Regions from separate parts of the Paenisporosarcina sp. P4_D4 genome, predicted to be linked through region 3. Evidence: predicted binding sites of a transcription regulator. Region 3 holds the regulator's gene; each other region holds the start of a gene.

Region 1 (5,019 bases), on a different contig from region 3:
AGAAAATGGAGACCCATAAAGACAACAGCTTTCATATTTATGAACAATTCCATGTCCCTCAAGACGATGAATTCATTTCCTTATTAAAAGATAAATCGCCACGCATTTTAGCTATTACTGAAGATTGGTGCGGGGATGCTATGATGAATAATCCGATTTTGCGTCGTGTTGCTGAAGCGGCAGATATAGAGGTCCGAGTAGTTTACCGAGATCAAACTTTGGACTTAATGGACCGTTATTTAACAAACGGTGGCCGATCAATCCCAATTTACTTATTGTTGAATCAAGATGGAAAAGTCATTGCGAAATGGGGTCCTCGTGCACCGAAACTTCAAGAATATGTGATGGAACTTCGTAAAGAAATGCCCGCATCAGATGACCCAACGTTCAAAGACAAGCAAAAGGATTTTATTGAGAAAATCACAGCTCAGTACAAATCTACACCTGAATACTGGTTGTGGGTTTACGAGGACATCCGTAAGGAATTTACAGGAGCACTGCAAAAACAGTCATAATTGTTCTACTGGGTGCATTCGTATATAATAAAGAAATCAAGCCGAGGCATATGTCCGGCTTCTTTTCGTGGACTATTCCTGCTGAACTGTTGACAGGGAACTTTTCAGATCGCTCAGGAGTCCTAGCAAATAGAATAAAATGTAAAGCAGGAAGAAGGAAATGTGTATGAAACGTGCACGCATTATTTACAATCCAACATCTGGCCGTGAGTTATTCAAAAAACACTTGCCTGAGGTTTTAGAAAAATTAGAGAAGGCTGGTTACGAAACGTCATGTCACGCAACGACGTGTGAAGGTGACGCTGTTGGAGCCGCTAATTATGCAGTGGAGCGAGGATTTGACCTGGTGATTGCAGCTGGTGGGGACGGCACGTTAAATGAAGTAGTGGCCGGAATCAGTCAATTTGAAAAGCGCCCGAAAGTCGGCCTAATCCCAATGGGAACGACTAATGACTTTGCGCGCGCACTTCGAATTCCTCGAGATATTGATAAGGCAGTGAACATTATTTTGGCGAACGATACAATTCCCGTTGATGTTGGCGTTGTCAATGATCGCTATTTTATTAATATCGCGGGCGGCGGGAAAATAACTGAGTTAACGTATGACGTACCGAGTAAGTTGAAAACTGTACTTGGTCAACTCGCATATTATTTAAAAGGAATTGAAATGCTGCCGTCTATTCGCGCTTCCCAAGTAAGGATAGAATACGATGGGGAAGTGTTTGATGACGAAGCGATGATGTTTCTTGTGGGCCTGACAAATTCAGTAGGTGGATTTGAAAGACTTGCTCCCGACTCGAGCGTCAATGATGGCCTGTTTACATTACTCATTTTGAGAAAGTGTAACATTGCCGAGTTTATTCGATTGGCAACCCTTGCAATACGTGGTGAGCATTTGGAAGATCCTCATGTTGTTTATAAAAAAGCCAAACATATCACTGTATCAGCAGACGATCATGTCCAACTAAATTTAGACGGTGAATACGGTGGGAATGCACCAGCGGTATTTGAAAATTTATATCGTCATATTGAAGTGTTTGTTCCGATCAACGACATTCGTGAACAAGACCGTCCATAATTAATTTGTAGAGCATTTCCTGGAAGACCAGGAAATGCTCTTTGTTCTTTTTATAGTAACTTGTAAAGACAGGTTTTCCACCAATCATCAATGAATGGATTTTCTCGCCTTTTACTCAATCGGTCGATTCCTCATGTCTCTTTCTTCTCAGACTTAGCATCTCAACTGCAACATCCTGTGCACCTGCAAGTTTTGGCAACGTTCCGAGTGGCTCCCAACGGAACTGGAATGTGAGGCCGTTATCTAATCCATCGCAAACCACAAGGTGCTCCCAATTTTGTTGGTCGCCCGCATAATCCAGATGGAAAAAATTACGTTCATGAACTGTGCCTTTTCCATTCGGATAATAGTTATACTTGTGGATTTTTCCAATGAAAGACAGTTTGTCACGCGTGATACCTGTTTCTTCATTAATTTCCCGGTACAATGCATCAATTAGTTGCTCGTCTTCTTCGATTGTGCCGGCTGGAACTTGCAAGCCTGCTTCCGGATGTTGTTTGTGCTCGAAAACAAGTAATTCCAAATTGGGTGCCTGGCCTTTTGTTATGTACGCCAACACTTTACGCTTCGTTTTCATCGCATTCACCTCGAAAATTAAGTATGATTTACTTAGAATACAAAATGCTCAGAACTTTCGCAATATCAATATGTGATAGTTTTCACATTTCCTTCACAGGGACGTGACAAAATCGATACATCCCGAGATTTTGAATGACTCTAATTGGGGTATGATAGGAATTAAGGAAGGTGACGACATGTATAAAAAACAAGAGAAAAAGTTAATGTGGCTTGCGTTTATTGTGGCAACCATTATGATGTTGTCGATAATAGGTAGGATTTTCTGAAGTTAATAGGAGGGGTTTTAAGTGGGGAATGAAGAAGCAGTATTTTTTAGTAGGATATTAACTGAACTTACGCTATCGTTTCATATTATCTATGCCACCATTGGGGTAGGTATTCCGCTCATGATTATGATCGCCCAGTGGGTGGGAATCAAGAAAAATGATGAACATTACATTCTTCTCGCAAGACGGTGGGCACGTGGTTTCGTCATCACAGTTGCAGTGGGCGTAGTTACAGGGACGGCCATTGGTCTCCAACTTTCATTACTCTGGCCGAACTTTATGGAACTTGCAGGGAACGTGATAGCTTTGCCATTATTCATGGAAACGTTCGCGTTTTTCTTTGAAGCCATATTTTTAGGGATTTATTTATATACATGGGATCGATTTGAAAATCAAAAGAAACATTTATTATTACTGATTCCGGTTGCAGTCGGGGCATCATTCTCAGCGGTATTTATTACGATTGTGAATGCATTCATGAATGCTCCTCAAGGATTTGATTTGGTAGATGGGGAATTGATTAACATCAATCCTCTGCTGGCCATGTTCAACCCTGCAATGCCTACTAAAGTGGCGCATGTTGTTGTGACAGCCTACATGACGGCGGCATTTGTGCTTGCTTCGATTGCTGCTTACCGATTATTGAGAGGCTCCAATCATGTGTACCATAAAAAAGCCTTGTTTTTAACAATGAAGCTCGGCCTTATCTTCTCTATTGCAACGGCAATTATCGGGGACTTCTCCGGGAAATATTTGGCGGAGTACCAGCCTGAAAAACTCGCTGCTGCGGAATGGCATTTTGAGACGGAAGAAAATGCTTCGTTAGTAATGTACGGCGTTCTGGACGATGGGGAAGTTAAGTATGCCATCAAAATTCCATATGCGCTGAGTATTCTTGCCCATGGCGACCCATTCTCTGAAGTTAAGGGACTTGACCAAGTGCCTGATGATGAAGAACCACCACTATACATTCATTACTTATTTGACATGATGGTGACAATCGGCATGTGGCTAGCTTTCCTTTCTGCTGTCTATGTATTCGCGGTATGGAGAAAGTGGTCGATTGTACAGACGAAATGGTTCAGATGGCTGCTTGTTGCGAGCGGACCGTTAGCAGTGCTGGCAATTGAATTCGGTTGGTGGCTCGCAGAAGTAGGCCGTCAGCCTTGGATTTTGCGAAACATCATGCGAGTGGAGGATGCGGCTACGACCAGTGGCCAAGTGGATTTAATTCTGGTGCTATTTGCCGGTCTATATCTGATTCTTGGAGTAGGTAGTGTCGTCATTCTCAGACGCATGTTCAAGAAGAATCCAGTGGAGCAAGAAATTGAGGATAGACGCAAAGAAAAAGGCGGTGACTTCGTATGACGCTCGAAATAGTCGGACTTTCTGTCTTATGGATTTTCCTGTTTGGCTACTTGATAATCGGATCCATCGACTTTGGTGCAGGTTTCTTCAATGCATATAACACACTGACTAGGCGTGACCATATCCTGACGAACATTATTGAGCGCTACCTCTCACCTGTATGGGAAGTAACAAATGTATTTCTCGTTTTCTTCTTCGTCGGGATTATCGGTTTCTTCCCTAAAACTGCATTCTACTATGGGACGACGCTATTGGTTCCTGCAAGCATCGCGATCATCCTGCTTGCAATCCGCGGATCCTATTACGCATTTGCGATGTATGGTTCATATGGGCATAAAGGATATACCTTCATGTACGGGTTATCCGGTTTGTTTATCCCGGCATCACTTTCAATCGTTTTGACGATTTCCGAAGGCGGATTCATCTCAATGGTAAATGACCATCCAGTCCTGGATTACTGGAAGCTCTTTACGAGTCCGTTGACCTGGAGCATAGTTGTATTAAGCATCGCGGCACTGCTTTATATTTCGGCTGTCTTCCTGACTTGGTATGCCAATAAAGCAGGTGACCGATCGGCAACTGAATTGCTTCGTAAGTATTCGCTCATTTGGGCATTGCCAACGATGATCACAGCAGGCGGAATCATCTTCGAGCTTCGCGGACATAATCCGGAACACTATGCGCGCATTCTTGATTTATGGTGGGTGTTTGGTATTTCATTCCTGATGTTTGTCGGAACGGTATGGCTGATTTGGAAACGTAAAAATTATGGCTTGGCGTTCGGTTTGTTGACAGGGCAGTTTGCCTTGGCATTCTTCGGCTACGGGATTTCACATTATCCGTACCTGTTATATCCTTATTTGACGATTTACGATAGTTTCACGAACGAAGCGATGGCAATCGCCTTGATTGTTGCTTTCATTGCGGGACTTGGATTATTGCTTCCATCCTTGTATTTATTGCTGAAGTTGTTCCTGTTCAATAAAGACTACGTTCGTGGGAATAAAGATAACCACGCCTAAAGGAGGCCAATCATATGACGGATTTTATGATTTTTTACGCACCATTCATCGTCCTCATCGGTGCAATCATCACAGCATTTTGGTTCGCCCCAAAAGACGGACCATTACGAAAAAAAGAATAGGTAAATGAAAACGCTTGGATATGATTGAATATCCAAGCGTTTAGCTTGTTGACAAAAGAATAATAATTA
Region 2 (6,886 bases), on a different contig from region 3:
TGCTGGACGAACACCTGAGAAGAATAGGTCAGATTGTAAGAAGATCTGTCCATCCGTAATCGAAATTACGTTTGTTGGAATATAAGCAGAGATATCTCCAGCTTGTGTCTCAACGAATGGAAGAGCTGTAATTGACCCTGAACCAAGTGTTTCATTCAACTTAGCAGCACGCTCTAACAAGCGGCTATGTAAGTAGAATACATCCCCTGGATATGCTTCACGACCCGGAGGACGACGAAGTAATAATGAAAGTTCGCGGTAAGCAGCAGCTTGTTTAGATAAATCATCATAAACAATTAGTACATGCTTGCCATCAAACATGAATTCTTCCGCCATTGTAATACCTGTGTAAGGAGCTAGGTACAATAATGGAGCTGGTTGAGATGCTGATGCAGTAACAACGATTGTGTATTCTAATGCGCCGTTTTTACGAAGCGTTTCAACTACGTTACGAACAGTCGATTCTTTTTGACCGATTGCTACGTAAATACAAATCATGTTTTGGTCAGCTTGGTTAAGGATTGTATCGATCGCAACAGCTGTTTTACCTGTTTGACGGTCACCGATGATTAACTCACGTTGACCACGGCCGATCGGCACTAGTGCGTCAATCGCTTTGATCCCAGTTTGCAATGGTTCATGAACCGATTTACGGGCCATAACACCTTGTGCTGGGCTTTCGATTGGACGAGTTTTTGTTGTGTTGATTGGGCCTAAGCCATCAACTGGTTGGCCTAGTGGATTGACAACACGGCCAATCAATTCTGGTCCAACTGGTACTTCCATAATACGGCCTGTACGACGTACTTCATCGCCTTCTTTGATATCTGCATATGGTCCTAGAATAACGATACCTACGTTGTTCGCTTCTAAGTTTTGTGCCATACCCATAACACCGGTAGAGAATTCCAATAATTCTCCAGCCATGACGTTGTCGAGACCATGAGCACGAGCGATACCATCACCAATTTGGATAACTGTACCCACATCGCTAACTTTCATCTCAGATTGATAATTTTCAATCTGCTGTTTAATCAAGACACTGATTTCTTCAGCTTTGATGCTCATGTATGTCACCTCTTTCGTTTCATAATATTAACCAATAAGTTGTTTTTTCAAGCGGTCTAGCTTAGCGCTTACGCTGCTATCGAAAATACGATTCCCGATTTGAAGACGAATGCCACCAATCAATGATGGATCAATTTCGTTTTCAATGCGTAAAGAGTTCACCCCTACTTTGTGTGCAAATGCAGACGAAATCGCCGCACGCTCATCATCAGTCAAAGGACGTGTAGAGAATACTTTCGCGTCAGCAATACCTTGTGCTTCGTTTGAAAGTGTTTCAAATTCAGTAGCTACTGCCACTACTTCATTGATTCGTTTACGGTCAATCAACACTTGCAGTGTATTCACTACGAATGGATTAGCTTTACCGAATAACTCACGAATCAACTCTTTTTTACGGTCTAAAGAAAGCTTTGGAGAAGCAAGCATAACCTGCAATTCACGATTTTCTTTAAATACCACTTTCACTTCACGGAAATCTTCTTCCACGTGAGCTAGTTGGTTATGTTGTTGTGCTAGTTGAAACAATGCTAGGGCATAACGTTTCGCTGCAGTTGATTGACTCACACTACATCGCCTGCCTTCGCAATCGTTTCTTCGATTAACGCACGGTTATCTTCTTCAGAAATTTGTTTTCCAAGAACTTTAGATGCTGCAAGAACAGATAGAGATACAACTTCTTCGCGTACTGCTGCGATAGCTTTTTCTTTTTCTGTTTCAATCTCACGGACAGCTGATTCTTTCAAACGGCCTGCTTCAGCGCGTGCAGTTGTGATGATTTCTTCACGTTGTGCATCGCCTTGTTGCTTCGCGTTTTCAACAATCGCTTGTGCTTCTGTGCGTGCTTCTTTTAATAAGGCACGTTGTTCTTCAAGTAATTGATGTGATTCTTGGCGGCTTTTTTCAGCTGCTTCGATTTCACTAACAATTAACTCTTCACGTTGCTTCATTACTCCCATCAACGGACCCCATGCGAATTTCTTCAATAGGACCATTAAAAGGATGAAAACGATTAAAGTAGCAAAAATGTCACCAGTGTTAAGTGCTTTTACAGCATGTTCTGTAGTGGCATTTAGGACGAGGTAATCCAAAAACACGATTGTTTCACTCCCTTCAAGAGCTTCAAGTCTTTATCTGAATCTAAACAGATGGATTTTCTATGTTTAAAAACGATCAATATTCATAAGAGAATGACGAAGAATCGTCAAAGATCAACTTCGCCATTACCATTTGTGAGTATATATATATTATTTGTTTAAAACGATGAACGCGATAACTACTGCGATGATAGGAAGGGCTTCTACTAATGCAACCCCGATGTACATTGTTGTTTGTAATAATCCACGTGCTTCAGGTTGGCGAGCCATACCTTCGATTGTTTTTGAAACGATTAATCCGTTACCGATACCTGCTCCTAGAGCTCCTAAACCGATTGCGATTGCTGCTGCTAAAATACCAATTGAACCTTCCATGTGTGTGTTGCCTCCTTGAAATTTGTTTTTTCTTTGTTCAAGTATTGAACAAGTTATACTTAATGATCATGACTCACTTTGTGAGACATATAAACCATTGTTAAAATGACGAAGATGAACGATTGAATCGTTCCGACGAAAATCGAGAAACCTTGCCAAGCTAATGTTGGAATCAATGCTCCTGCAAAACCAAAAATACTTGCGCCGCCAATACCTGCTAGTAACCCTAGCAATACTTCCCCTGCATAAATGTTCCCGTAAAGTCGAAGACCAAGTGTCACCGTATTGGCGAACTCTTCTACAATCTTAAGGGGCAGAAGGAACGGTAAAGGTTTCAAGAAATCTTTTCCGTACTCGGAAAGACCTTTTAACTTGATGCCATAGTAATGAGTTAATATCATGACCATAACCGCTAACGTCATCGTTATGATTGGATCTGCGGTTGGAGATTTCCACCACAATTCACCATTGATAACGATTGAAAATGGTAGACCTAACATGTTCGCTACAAAGATGAACATGATAAGCGTAATACCTAGAACATGGAATCGTCCACCTGTATTCCAGTCCATATTGCTTTTGATAATCCCTTTTACGAAGTCCATTAACCACTCCATAAAATTTTGCATACCAGTTGGCTTTAAACTTAAGTTCCGAGTAGAAACTACTGCGATTAATAGAACGATAAGTGCCGTTACTGTTAGCATCATAACGTTTGATAGGTTGAACGTAAGCCCAAGCCATACCACCGTCGGGTTCTCATGATGCACGTGCATTCACCTCTCTTTCACAATTCGGTATAGAGTTTTTCATGTATATAATCCTGTCTACTATTAATAGAAGACAATCGAGATTACTGAATTCATGCTTCTTCCTGATTTCGACATTCTTCATGTCAAACCGAAAGAAATTCTTGCAAAGGGTGTTTAAACGGAAAGTAGTTTCTATGTATGGTCTTACTGTTGAAACTGTTAAATGAGTTTCTTCCTATACATAAATAACGGTCTAAATCATGATTCACTCTTTTGAATGGTCAAGATCATGGCTGTTACACCGACTGCAAGGCCAATGAACAGAAAAAGCACTAAAAATAACGGGGTGGTGTCTATTTTGTCATCGAGCCACATTCCAGTGAAAACTCCTATTAAAATAGAACCAACAAGTTGTGAGAGAATAGCCGAATAAAGGGCCATTTCTTGTAAAGGACGTCTCGTTTGACGCATGGTGATCCTCACGTTTTTGCATGACTTTGTAAAAATCGCGAATCTGATAGAAAGCAGATACGACAAGGTTTCAACGTGAATTATACACATGAAAGCCCTCTCATTCATACCCTTTGTAAGCATACAATAGGGGTAAAATGATGTCAATTGATTCCCGTGAAAAACTTCACAAAGTCGCCTCAATCGACATATTGTCGACAAATTTGCAAACAGCAGGCTGAGTTGTTATGAAATATCTTTTTTTGGTGCTGGTGCAGATTGTTTAGTAGTGGTTATCTCGATGTTTATCTCGTATTCGAAGAAGGTTATCTGCATTTTGTGTGGTGATATCTTCAATTCGAGTAGCGTTATCTAGATTTCACCTACGTTTATCTAGAATTCGGACAACTATATCTAAAATTCACGTTTTCGGATACAATTCCCTAACAATGTCATAGTGAAAGGGACTGCCGAGGCTGTCCCTTTTCCTTTTTTCTACTTATTTAAATAGTCTTTCAGCGCTTCAACGATTCGTCTTGATGCTTCACCGTCACCATACGGGTTGGATGCATGAGACATTGACGCATAAGCTTCATCGTTCGTCAGCAAATCTTTTGCTAAACCATAAATTGTTTCTTCGTCCGTACCCGCTAGCTTCAATGTTCCTGCCGCGATTCCTTCTGGACGTTCAGTCGTATCGCGCAATACAAGAACCGGTTTCCCTAAAGAAGGTGCTTCTTCCTGCACGCCGCCTGAATCAGTCAATATAATGAAAGAACGTGCTGCGAAGTTATGGAAATCGAGTACTTCTAGAGGCTCGATCAAGTGAATGCGTGGATCATTTCCAAGGATTTCACTAGCTATTTCACGTACAGCAGGATTCATATGAACTGGGTAGACAACTTGTACGTCGTCATGTTCTTCAATCAAACGTTTGATTGCACGGAACATGTTGCGCATCGGTTCACCCAAGTTTTCACGACGGTGTGCCGTCAATAAAATCATTCGGTCTGAGCCGATTTGTTCCAGTACAGGATGCGAGTACTCTTCGCGAACCGTTGTTTTCAACGCGTCAATCGCCGTGTTGCCTGTTACGACAATGCGATCTTCCGGTTTGTTTTCACGGCGAAGGTTATCTGCAGATACTTCCGTTGGTGAGAAATGCAGGTCTGCCATAACACCAGTTAATTGGCGGTTCATTTCCTCAGGGTATGGTGAGTATTTATTAAATGTACGAAGTCCCGCTTCTACGTGACCAACTGCGATTTGGTTATAGAAAGCCGCTAAGCTTGCAATGAAAGTCGTTGTCGTATCGCCATGTACCAAGACGATGTCGGGCTTCGATTCTTTCATGACTGCATCCAATCCTTCAAGTCCACGTGTTGTCACGTCGATTAAAGTCTGGCGGTCTTTCATAATGTTCAAATCGAAGTCAGGTGTAATGCCGAATGTGTCCAATACTTGGTCAAGCATTTGGCGATGTTGCGCCGTTACGGTCACGATGGATTCGATTTCGTCTGTATGTTTTTCTAATTCCAATACGAGTGGTGCCATTTTAATTGCTTCTGGGCGTGTCCCAAAAATCGTCATGACTTTCCATTTTTTCGTCAAGGTCAAAGCACTTCCTTACTTATTTTGTTCCGAACAAACGGTCACCAGCATCGCCAAGTCCTGGCACGATGTAACCATGGTCGTCCAATTTTTCGTCAAGGGCAGCAATGTAGATATCAACATCAGGGTGTGCTTGTTGAAGAACCTCTACACCTTCTGGAGCAGCGATTAAGCACATAAATTTAATGCTTTTTGCACCGCGGTTTTTCAAAGCATTGATTGCAACAAGTGCAGATCCACCCGTTGCAAGCATTGGATCAACTAATATAAAATCACGCTCTTCAACGTCCGCTGGGAGCTTCACATAATATTCGATAGGCTGTAAAGTTTCTGGATCACGGTATAAGCCGATATGTCCGACTTTAGCCGCTGGGATTAATGTTAAAATACCGTCTACCATACCGATACCGGCACGCAAAATTGGCACGATGCCTAATTTTTTACCAGATAAAACTTTTGCTTTAGCTGTTGTTACTGGCGTTTCTACTTCAACATCATCAAGAGGCATATCGCGTGTAATTTCAAAAGCCATCAATGTTGCTACTTCATCTACCAATTCGCGAAATTCTTTCGTACCCGTCTTCTTGTCACGGATATATGTTAATTTATGTTGGATCAATGGATGATCAAATACGTATACTTTTCCCATTTTGTCCTCTCCTTTAACGTTCAAACTTTATCTATTATAGCAGAAAAAAACGGTTACGCTCGACTCCCTTCATATTTACATTTTTAAGAAAGTTTCGTTTATATGACAAGATGATTGATTGAAAGGTTCCTTTCCAATTGGAGAGGAGTGTTTATTCCCTCTCTTATTTTGATTTGTTCTCTTTCGCGAATGTTTATTCCTTTTATATAATTTATTTGAATTCTCAATACAAGCACACCAAGTTTTCCCTTATGAAAATTACCTTATAATGTATTTAAGCTATTTTTATCCTTTCAAATCATGTCTGTCGAAAAAATAAGAAAAGCACCACAGACTAATCGTCCATGGTGCCTTAAAATTCCACACTATTTTACTTCGAGTGATGGGCTCGGTTCTTTTTGTGGAACCCTTTTCCATAATAATAAACTGTTAAGAAAACTAGCCATAGTGGCCCAACAACAAGTGCGATTCTTGTATCCGGGGAATATGCCATTACAACGATAACAAACACTAGGAAAGCAAGTGCAATATAAGATGTGATCGGGAAGAAAGGAACTTTGTATTTCAGTTTTGCTTTCTCCGCAGGTTTTAGTTTCTTACGGAATTGGATTTGAGAAACCAAAATAATCCCCCACGTCCAGATAGCACCGAAAGTTGCGATGCTCGTTACCCATGTAAATACTTTAGCCGGCACTATATAATTCAAAATTACCCCAACCAGTAAAACTATTGCTGTTGCAATAACGGCTTTTCCTGGAACACCGTTTCTTGTCAGGTTTGCAAATTTCTTTGGAGCTTCACCGTGTTCTGCTAAGTTAAACAACATTCTTCCAGTACTGAAAATCCCACTGTTACAAGAAGATAGTGCTGCTGTCAAAATAACGAAG
Region 3 (6,886 bases):
ATTACATCATGCCGCCCATTCCGCCCATGTCAGGCATACCGCCGCCTGCATTTTTGTCTGGAATTTCTGCTACTACTGCTTCAGTAGTTAGGAACATGGCTGCTACAGATGCTGCGTTTTGAAGTGCAGAACGAGTAACTTTAGTTGGATCCACGATACCCGCTTCCATCATGTTCACCCATTCGCCGTTTGCTGCGTTGAAACCAATACCGATTTCTTCACGTTTCAAACGATCCACAATGATTGAACCTTCAAGACCTGCGTTGTTTGCGATTTGACGAACTGGCTCTTCAAGAGCACGAAGAACAATTTTCACACCAGTTGCCACGTCACCTGTTGCATCTGAAGTTACTTCCACAACTTTGTTGTAGACGTTAACTAGTGCAGTACCACCACCAGAAACGATACCTTCTTCAACAGCCGCACGTGTAGAGTTCAGTGCATCTTCAATGCGAAGTTTACGCTCTTTTAGTTCTGTTTCAGTTGCTGCACCGACTTTAATCACGGCAACACCACCTGAAAGTTTTGCTAAACGTTCTTGTAGTTTTTCTTTATCGAATTCAGAAGTAGTATCTTCTAATTGTGAACGGATTTGGCTTACGCGACCCGAAATTTTTTCTGGTTGGCCAGCACCTTCAACGATTGTTGTGTTTTCTTTCGTTACCACAACTTTCGCTGCGCGTCCTAATTGAGTGATGTTAGCAGACTTCAAGTCTAAACCAAGTTCTTCAGTGATTACTTCGCCACCTGTAAGAACCGCGATATCTTCCAACATAGCTTTACGACGGTCGCCGAATCCAGGTGCTTTTACAGCAACTGCATTGAATGTGCCACGTAATTTGTTCACTACTAATGTAGCTAAAGCTTCGCCTTCAACGTCTTCAGCAATCAAGATCAATGGTTTACCTTGTTGAACCACTTGTTCTAATACTGGAAGAATCTCTTGAATGCTTGTGATTTTTTTGTCCGTGATCAAGATATATGGATTTTCTAAAATAGCTTCCATTTTCTCTGAATCCGTAACCATGTATGGAGATGCGTAACCGCGATCAAACTGCATACCTTCCACTACATCAAGCTCAGTTGTGAATCCTTTAGATTCTTCAATTGTGATAACGCCATCGTTTCCAACGCGTTCCATTGCTTCCGCAATCAATTGACCAACTTCTTCGTCAGCAGCAGAAATAGATGCTACTTGAGCAATCGATTCTTTGCCTTCGATTTCTTTAGAGATTTCTTTTAACTCAGTAACTGCAGCAGCAACCGCTTTTTCGATACCTTTACGGATACCGACTGGGTTAGCGCCAGCTGTTACGTTTTTCAAGCCTTCGCGAATCATCGCTTGTGCAAGAACTGTTGCCGTAGTTGTACCGTCACCTGCAATTTCATTTGTTTTAGAAGCAACTTCAGCTACAAGCTTAGCGCCCATGTTTTCAAATGGATCTTCAAGTTCGATCTCTTTTGCAATCGTTACACCATCGTTAGTAATAAGTGGTGAACCGAATTTTTTCTCAAGAACGACGTTACGTCCTTTTGGTCCAAGCGTTACTTTTACAGCATCCGCCAATTTATCTACACCACGAAGCATCAAACTGCGTGCGTCTTCACTGAATTTAATTTCTTTTGCCATTTTGTAAACCCTCCTAAAATATGTTTAAGTATTAGCCTACAATTGCTAAAATATCATTTTCACGTAAAATCAAGAATTCATTACCTTCAAATTTCACTTCAGTACCTGCGTATTTAGAGAAGATGATTTTGTCGCCTTCTTTTACATCCAACTCAACACGTGTGCCGTTATCCAGTACACGACCAGTTCCTACAGCAACTACTTTGCCTTCCTGCGGCTTCTCTTTAGCAGAGTCTGGAAGTACGATACCGAATGCAGTTTTTTCCTCAGCTTCGATTAATTCGATTACAATACGATCGCCTAATGGTTTTAACAAGTGAAACAACCTCCTTGAATGGTAGTAATTATTTTATTAGCACTCTCTCTTCTTGAGTGCTAACACAATTCCTATCATAATGAATCACTCACATTTTTGCAAGTGGGAACATACAGATTTTTTGTATTCTTTGCGAGGACTCACGAAAAACAATACAATAGGAAGAGAACTTCTTTTGATGAAAGGAAACTATCTGTGAAAAATAACAAAACAGCGTTTTATCTCATATTGGTTTACATCGTAATGCAACTGTCTGGCGCCTTATTTGCTCCCCTCATTTTCAGCTATTTGAAAGGTCGGGAAGGCATGGAAATCGAGCAAGCCAAGTTGTTAGCAAGTGGCTGGTGGGTGTTCCTGAGCATGGCAGTGGCCACACTTATTGTTTTACTAATCATTCGTAAAGATGGTGCTTTTTTAAATCACTTAAAGGGTAAAAAGAGTTCTGTCCCCGCTTCGATTCTTTGGGGAATTGCCGGTTTCTTTATGGTACTCTTCGGACAAGCCATTGCCTCGCTTATTGAACAATCCTTTGGAATCGAGCAGGGATCCGAAAATACCGCTTCACTAATACAAATTGCCGAAGCAGTGCCAATGGCGATTTTTGCGATTGCCTTGTTTGCCCCTATTCTTGAAGAACTGATTTTCAGACGGGTCATTTTCGGTAACCTTGTCCAAAAAACAAATTTCTTCATTGCAGGTGCAGTGAGTGCCATCGTATTTGCGATTATCCATTTTGATTTCACACACCTTTTACTCTATGCCGTGTCAGGATTTATATTCGCATTTTTATACTATAAAACTAGACGAATTTTGACTTCGATCATCTCCCATATGCTGTTGAATGGGTTTGTTGTATTGATTCAATTAAATATGGAGAACATTGAACGCTATCAAAAGTATTTAGAATCACTATCCAATTCACAATAATAAAAGCACTAAAAGCAAAAAGCCTTCCACCATTATAGAGGTGGAAGGCTTTCATTTTGGCGTTTCGCTTCTTCGATTTTTTGAAGAGCTTCTGCCTTTATAAATTTGCGATAGCCTATTTTGGCTATGACAATGCTGAATTCAAACAGCAAGATGAGCGGAAGTGTAACCAAAACGTGCGACATAATATCTGGTGGCGTTAAAATATCCGCAACCACCACAAGCACAAGGTAAATATACTTGCGATACTTGGTCAGCATCATCGGTGTCAAAATCCCTAATCGGGTCAGGAACAGCAAGATAACCGGCATTTGGAAAACAAAACCGAATGGAATGGTCAATTGAAACAGGAATTCGAAGTATTCATTGATCCCGATTGTCTGCACAATGTTCAGATCAGCTGATAAGTCAGCCATGAAATGGATGACAAATGGGAATACGACATAGTAGGAAAATGAAACCCCTGCTATAAATAACAAAAAGATAAACGGAATGTAGCTAAGAGTTGCCGTTCGCTCTTTTTGATAGAGTCCTGGAGAAATGAATGCCCAAATTTGATATAAAATGAGTGGGGATGTCATGACTATTGCCAAAACCATCATTACGGAAATTAATATTTTAAATGGATCCGTAATTTTAAATGCATTCAATGTTATGTTGCGTGCTTCTTCACTTACCTGCAAAAATTCTATCAGTGGGCCAGCTAGGAAATAGCTGATGATCACTGCTATAACAAAGAAAACGACGATTATCATCAGTCGTTTTCTTAATTCAATAATATGTTCAACTGTAGTCATGTCTCTTTCTTCCATCAGAAAAACACCCTAACGTACTTACTTATCTTCTTCTTCTATCTTTTTCTTCTTTTTATGATCGTCATCTTCGTCGTCATCGACTAGACCTCTTGTTGCATTTTTGAATTCGCGAAGCGAACTGCCGAATGCTCGTCCCAGTTCAGGAAGCTTTTTCGGACCGAATACAAGTAAAGCCACTACCACAATCAATAAAATACTCAATGGACCTGTAGGCATGATAGGCACCTCCTCGTGTCTATATTTATTTTAACGCATTTTTGCTTAGTTTGCTATTTGCTTCTATGAATTATGTGTGAACGTTTCTTCATCCTGTTTAATGAAGTAAATCAGTGTTTGCAGCTCTACGGACAAATCAATTGTATGAACACGTATCGTATCAGGGACAGTCAGACGAATCGGCGTGAAGTTCAAAATCCCTTTTACGGATGTTTTCGTTAATCGGTCCGTTACTTCCTGCGCTGCTCTTGAAGGCACGGTTAAAATCACGAGTTCGATTCCGTATTCCTGTATTTTTTCTTCTAGCTTGCTAGGCTCGAAGATCGGGATGTCACTAATCATCCCATCTTTCGTTGCACTTGTATCAAATGCCACTACGATTCGGGTGTTATGATTTTTATGGAAATTGTATTTCAGAAATGCCGTCCCTAAACTACCTACACCAATTAATGCGACATTCGTTTCTTCATCCTGATCGAGTGTTTGACGGAAAAATGCCAACAGATTTGGCACATCATAACCGTAACCTTTTTTGCCTAACGCACCAAAATGTGAAAAGTCCCGGCGAATAGTTGCTGAATCTATTTTCATCGCTTCACTCAGTTCCTGTGAAGATACCCTTTTCTTCCCTGCGTTCGAGAAGTTTTGGATGAATCGGTAATAGAGAGGTAATCTTTTAGTTGTAGCTTGTGGAATTTTAAGCGGTTCTTGTTTCATGCCGTTCCTCCTGCATTCAAGCGAAATCGCTTTCATCTTACATGAGTAAATGAGAGAAGTAAAGTTCAGTCGTTGCATGAGTTCCTGGCATCCATTAAACTAAGTGAGAACTGAGGTGGAATTCATGATTGTCTTACAAGTGAATCAATTATATAAATCGTTTGTCGTCGATGAAATATTAAGCGGTGTCAAACTTGAAATTAACCATCGTGACCGTGTGGCTTTAGTCGGACGAAACGGTGYCGGAAAGTCGACACTCCTGAAAATTATTGCAGGTGAAATGTCGTATGACTCTGGAGAAATCATCATTCCTAAAGGCACAAAAGTCGGTTATATGGAACAACATGCAGGCATTGACTCCGACTTATCCATTTGGGACGAAATGATGACCATTTTTGAGCATCACCGGGATGCTGAAAGAGAATTGCGTTCCCTGGAACAGCAAATGGCGAATCCCGAAGTATATGAAAACGCTGAGTCTTATGCGCGTATCATGTCTGACTATGACAATAAACAAGTGGCATTCAAAGACTCCGGTGGCTATCAGTATGAAGCGGATACCCGTTCCGTCCTTCACGGAATGCAATTCTTCCCTGAAGAATACACAAAACCAATTCAATCGCTATCGGGTGGTCAAAAAACTCGACTGGCATTGGCTAAATTATTATTAACAAAGCCAGATTTACTGATTCTTGATGAGCCGACGAACCATTTGGACATCGATACGCTCAGTTGGCTGGAGCGTTATCTTCAAGGATATCCTGGTGCGATACTTATCGTTTCGCATGACCGTTACTTCCTTGATCAAGTCGTGAACTTTGTATATGAAGTTTCCCGTCACAAAGTGAAACGTTTTGTAGGTAATTATAGTGCTTACTTGGATGAAAAGGCCAAGACGTACGAACGCGATATGAAAACATTTGATAAGCAACAAGAGGAAAAAGCTAAACTTGAAGATTTTGTTCAACGTAACCTTGCACGTGCTTCCACGACTAAGATGGCACAGTCACGTCGCAAAGTATTGGAGAAAACGGATTGGATGGATTCGCCGGACGGGGATGAAAAATCTGCGAATTTCGGATTTTCTATTGACCGTCAAAGTGGCAATGACGTCTTGAAAGTGCAAGATGTAACAGTCGGTTATTCTGGGAAACCTGTCTCTCAGGACGTCAACCTCCGTGTATTCCGTGAAGACCGCATCGCCCTGGTCGGACCGAACGGTGTCGGGAAATCCACTTTACTGAAAACGGTGGTTAAGGATATCCCACCGATAGATGGATCCATACATTACGGGACCAATGTTCAATTCGGTTACTATGACCAGGAACAGGCAAAATTGACGGGAACTCGCTCCGTACTGAGAGAATTGTGGGACGAATGGCCATTAATGAATGAGAAAGATGTCCGGAATGTGTTAGGACGATTCCTGTTCAGTGGTGATGATGTGACTAAATCGATTTCTTCATTATCAGGCGGTGAAAAAGCGCGTGTTGCTTTGGCGAAACTGATGATGTTGAAAGCCAACACCTTGATTCTCGATGAGCCAACTAACCATTTGGATCTTGATAGCAAAGAAGTACTGGAGAATGCCTTAATCGACTATCCCGGTACTATCCTATTCGTATCACATGACCGCTACTTTATTAACCGGATTGCCACGAAAGTGATTGAGTTATCAAGTGATGGTGCCTTTGAATATTTAGGTGATTACGATTACTATGTCGAAAAGAAAAAAGAGTTAGAAGAAATTCGAGCTGAGCAAGCAGGTCCTAAAGCAATAGAAGCTGCAACGGCGAAGCAATCCACTTCCACCATCGATAAAGAGGCAAAGAAACGGGAACGACAGATCACAAGACGCTTGGAAGAACTTGAAACTCAATTACAAACCATTGAGGAACAAATTAATGCTGTGGAAGAAAAATTATGTGACCCAGCCATTTTCCAAGATCATACGCAATTAATGACCCTTCAAACAGAGCTGGATGCTTATAAAGAAGAACAAGAAACATTCATGACAGAATGGGTTGAATTAGAAGAAGAGTTAGAATCATATTAACTGTTACCGCATGTCAAAACATGCGGTATTTTCTTACTATTTAAGACCCATATATATGGGTCAAGTACAAATTTCGACATTTTTCTTTCCACAAATTTATTCACATGCAAAAGGTTGATATATCAATCTATCAACAGACTTATGCACACTATCCACAGAAAAAAAAGTTTTTATACACATACTTCAATGTAAATCGTACCACTATATAT

What was found. Region 3 encodes Rex, which represses fermentation and respiration genes when NADH is low (regulators of the CRP and FNR family bind a similar motif). Its sites were predicted from a motif close to TTGTGAAATATTTCACAA; they were not measured.
Region 1: the regulator Rex is predicted to act here: its motif matches at 2,241-2,258, upstream of AC1DSL_RS06380 (cytochrome ubiquinol oxidase subunit I).
Region 2: the regulator Rex is predicted to act here: its motif matches at 3,915-3,932, upstream of AC1DSL_RS00965 (AtpZ/AtpI family protein).

The regions. Positions count from the first base shown of each region.
Region 1 covers NZ_JBFUIO010000016.1:7,348-12,366, reverse strand. Annotated here, with positions in the region: gene AC1DSL_RS06395 (thioredoxin family protein) at 1-515, shown strand, start outside; gene AC1DSL_RS06390 (diacylglycerol kinase) at 682-1,593, shown strand; gene AC1DSL_RS06385 (NUDIX hydrolase) at 1,709-2,170, opposite strand; gene AC1DSL_RS06380 (cytochrome ubiquinol oxidase subunit I) at 2,460-3,806, shown strand; gene AC1DSL_RS06375 (cytochrome d ubiquinol oxidase subunit II) at 3,803-4,828, shown strand; gene cydS (cytochrome bd oxidase small subunit CydS family protein) at 4,843-4,950, shown strand.
Region 2 covers NZ_JBFUIO010000001.1:193,011-199,896, reverse strand. Annotated here, with positions in the region: gene atpA (F0F1 ATP synthase subunit alpha) at 1-1,068, opposite strand, end outside; gene AC1DSL_RS00985 (F0F1 ATP synthase subunit delta) at 1,096-1,632, opposite strand; gene atpF (F0F1 ATP synthase subunit B) at 1,629-2,162, opposite strand; gene atpE (F0F1 ATP synthase subunit C) at 2,313-2,537, opposite strand; gene atpB (F0F1 ATP synthase subunit A) at 2,597-3,307, opposite strand; gene AC1DSL_RS00965 (AtpZ/AtpI family protein) at 3,548-3,760, opposite strand; gene wecB (non-hydrolyzing UDP-N-acetylglucosamine 2-epimerase) at 4,235-5,350, opposite strand; gene upp (uracil phosphoribosyltransferase) at 5,370-5,999, opposite strand; gene AC1DSL_RS00950 (amino acid permease) at 6,370-6,886, opposite strand, start outside.
Region 3 covers NZ_JBFUIO010000070.1:3,579-10,464, reverse strand. Annotated here, with positions in the region: gene groL (chaperonin GroEL) at 2-1,630, opposite strand; gene groES (co-chaperone GroES) at 1,662-1,946, opposite strand; gene AC1DSL_RS13175 (lysostaphin resistance A-like protein) at 2,142-2,873, shown strand; gene tatC (twin-arginine translocase subunit TatC) at 2,906-3,685, opposite strand; gene tatA (twin-arginine translocase TatA/TatE family subunit) at 3,707-3,904, opposite strand; gene AC1DSL_RS13160 (redox-sensing transcriptional repressor Rex) at 3,968-4,621, opposite strand; gene AC1DSL_RS13155 (ABC-F family ATP-binding cassette domain-containing protein) at 4,746-6,677, shown strand.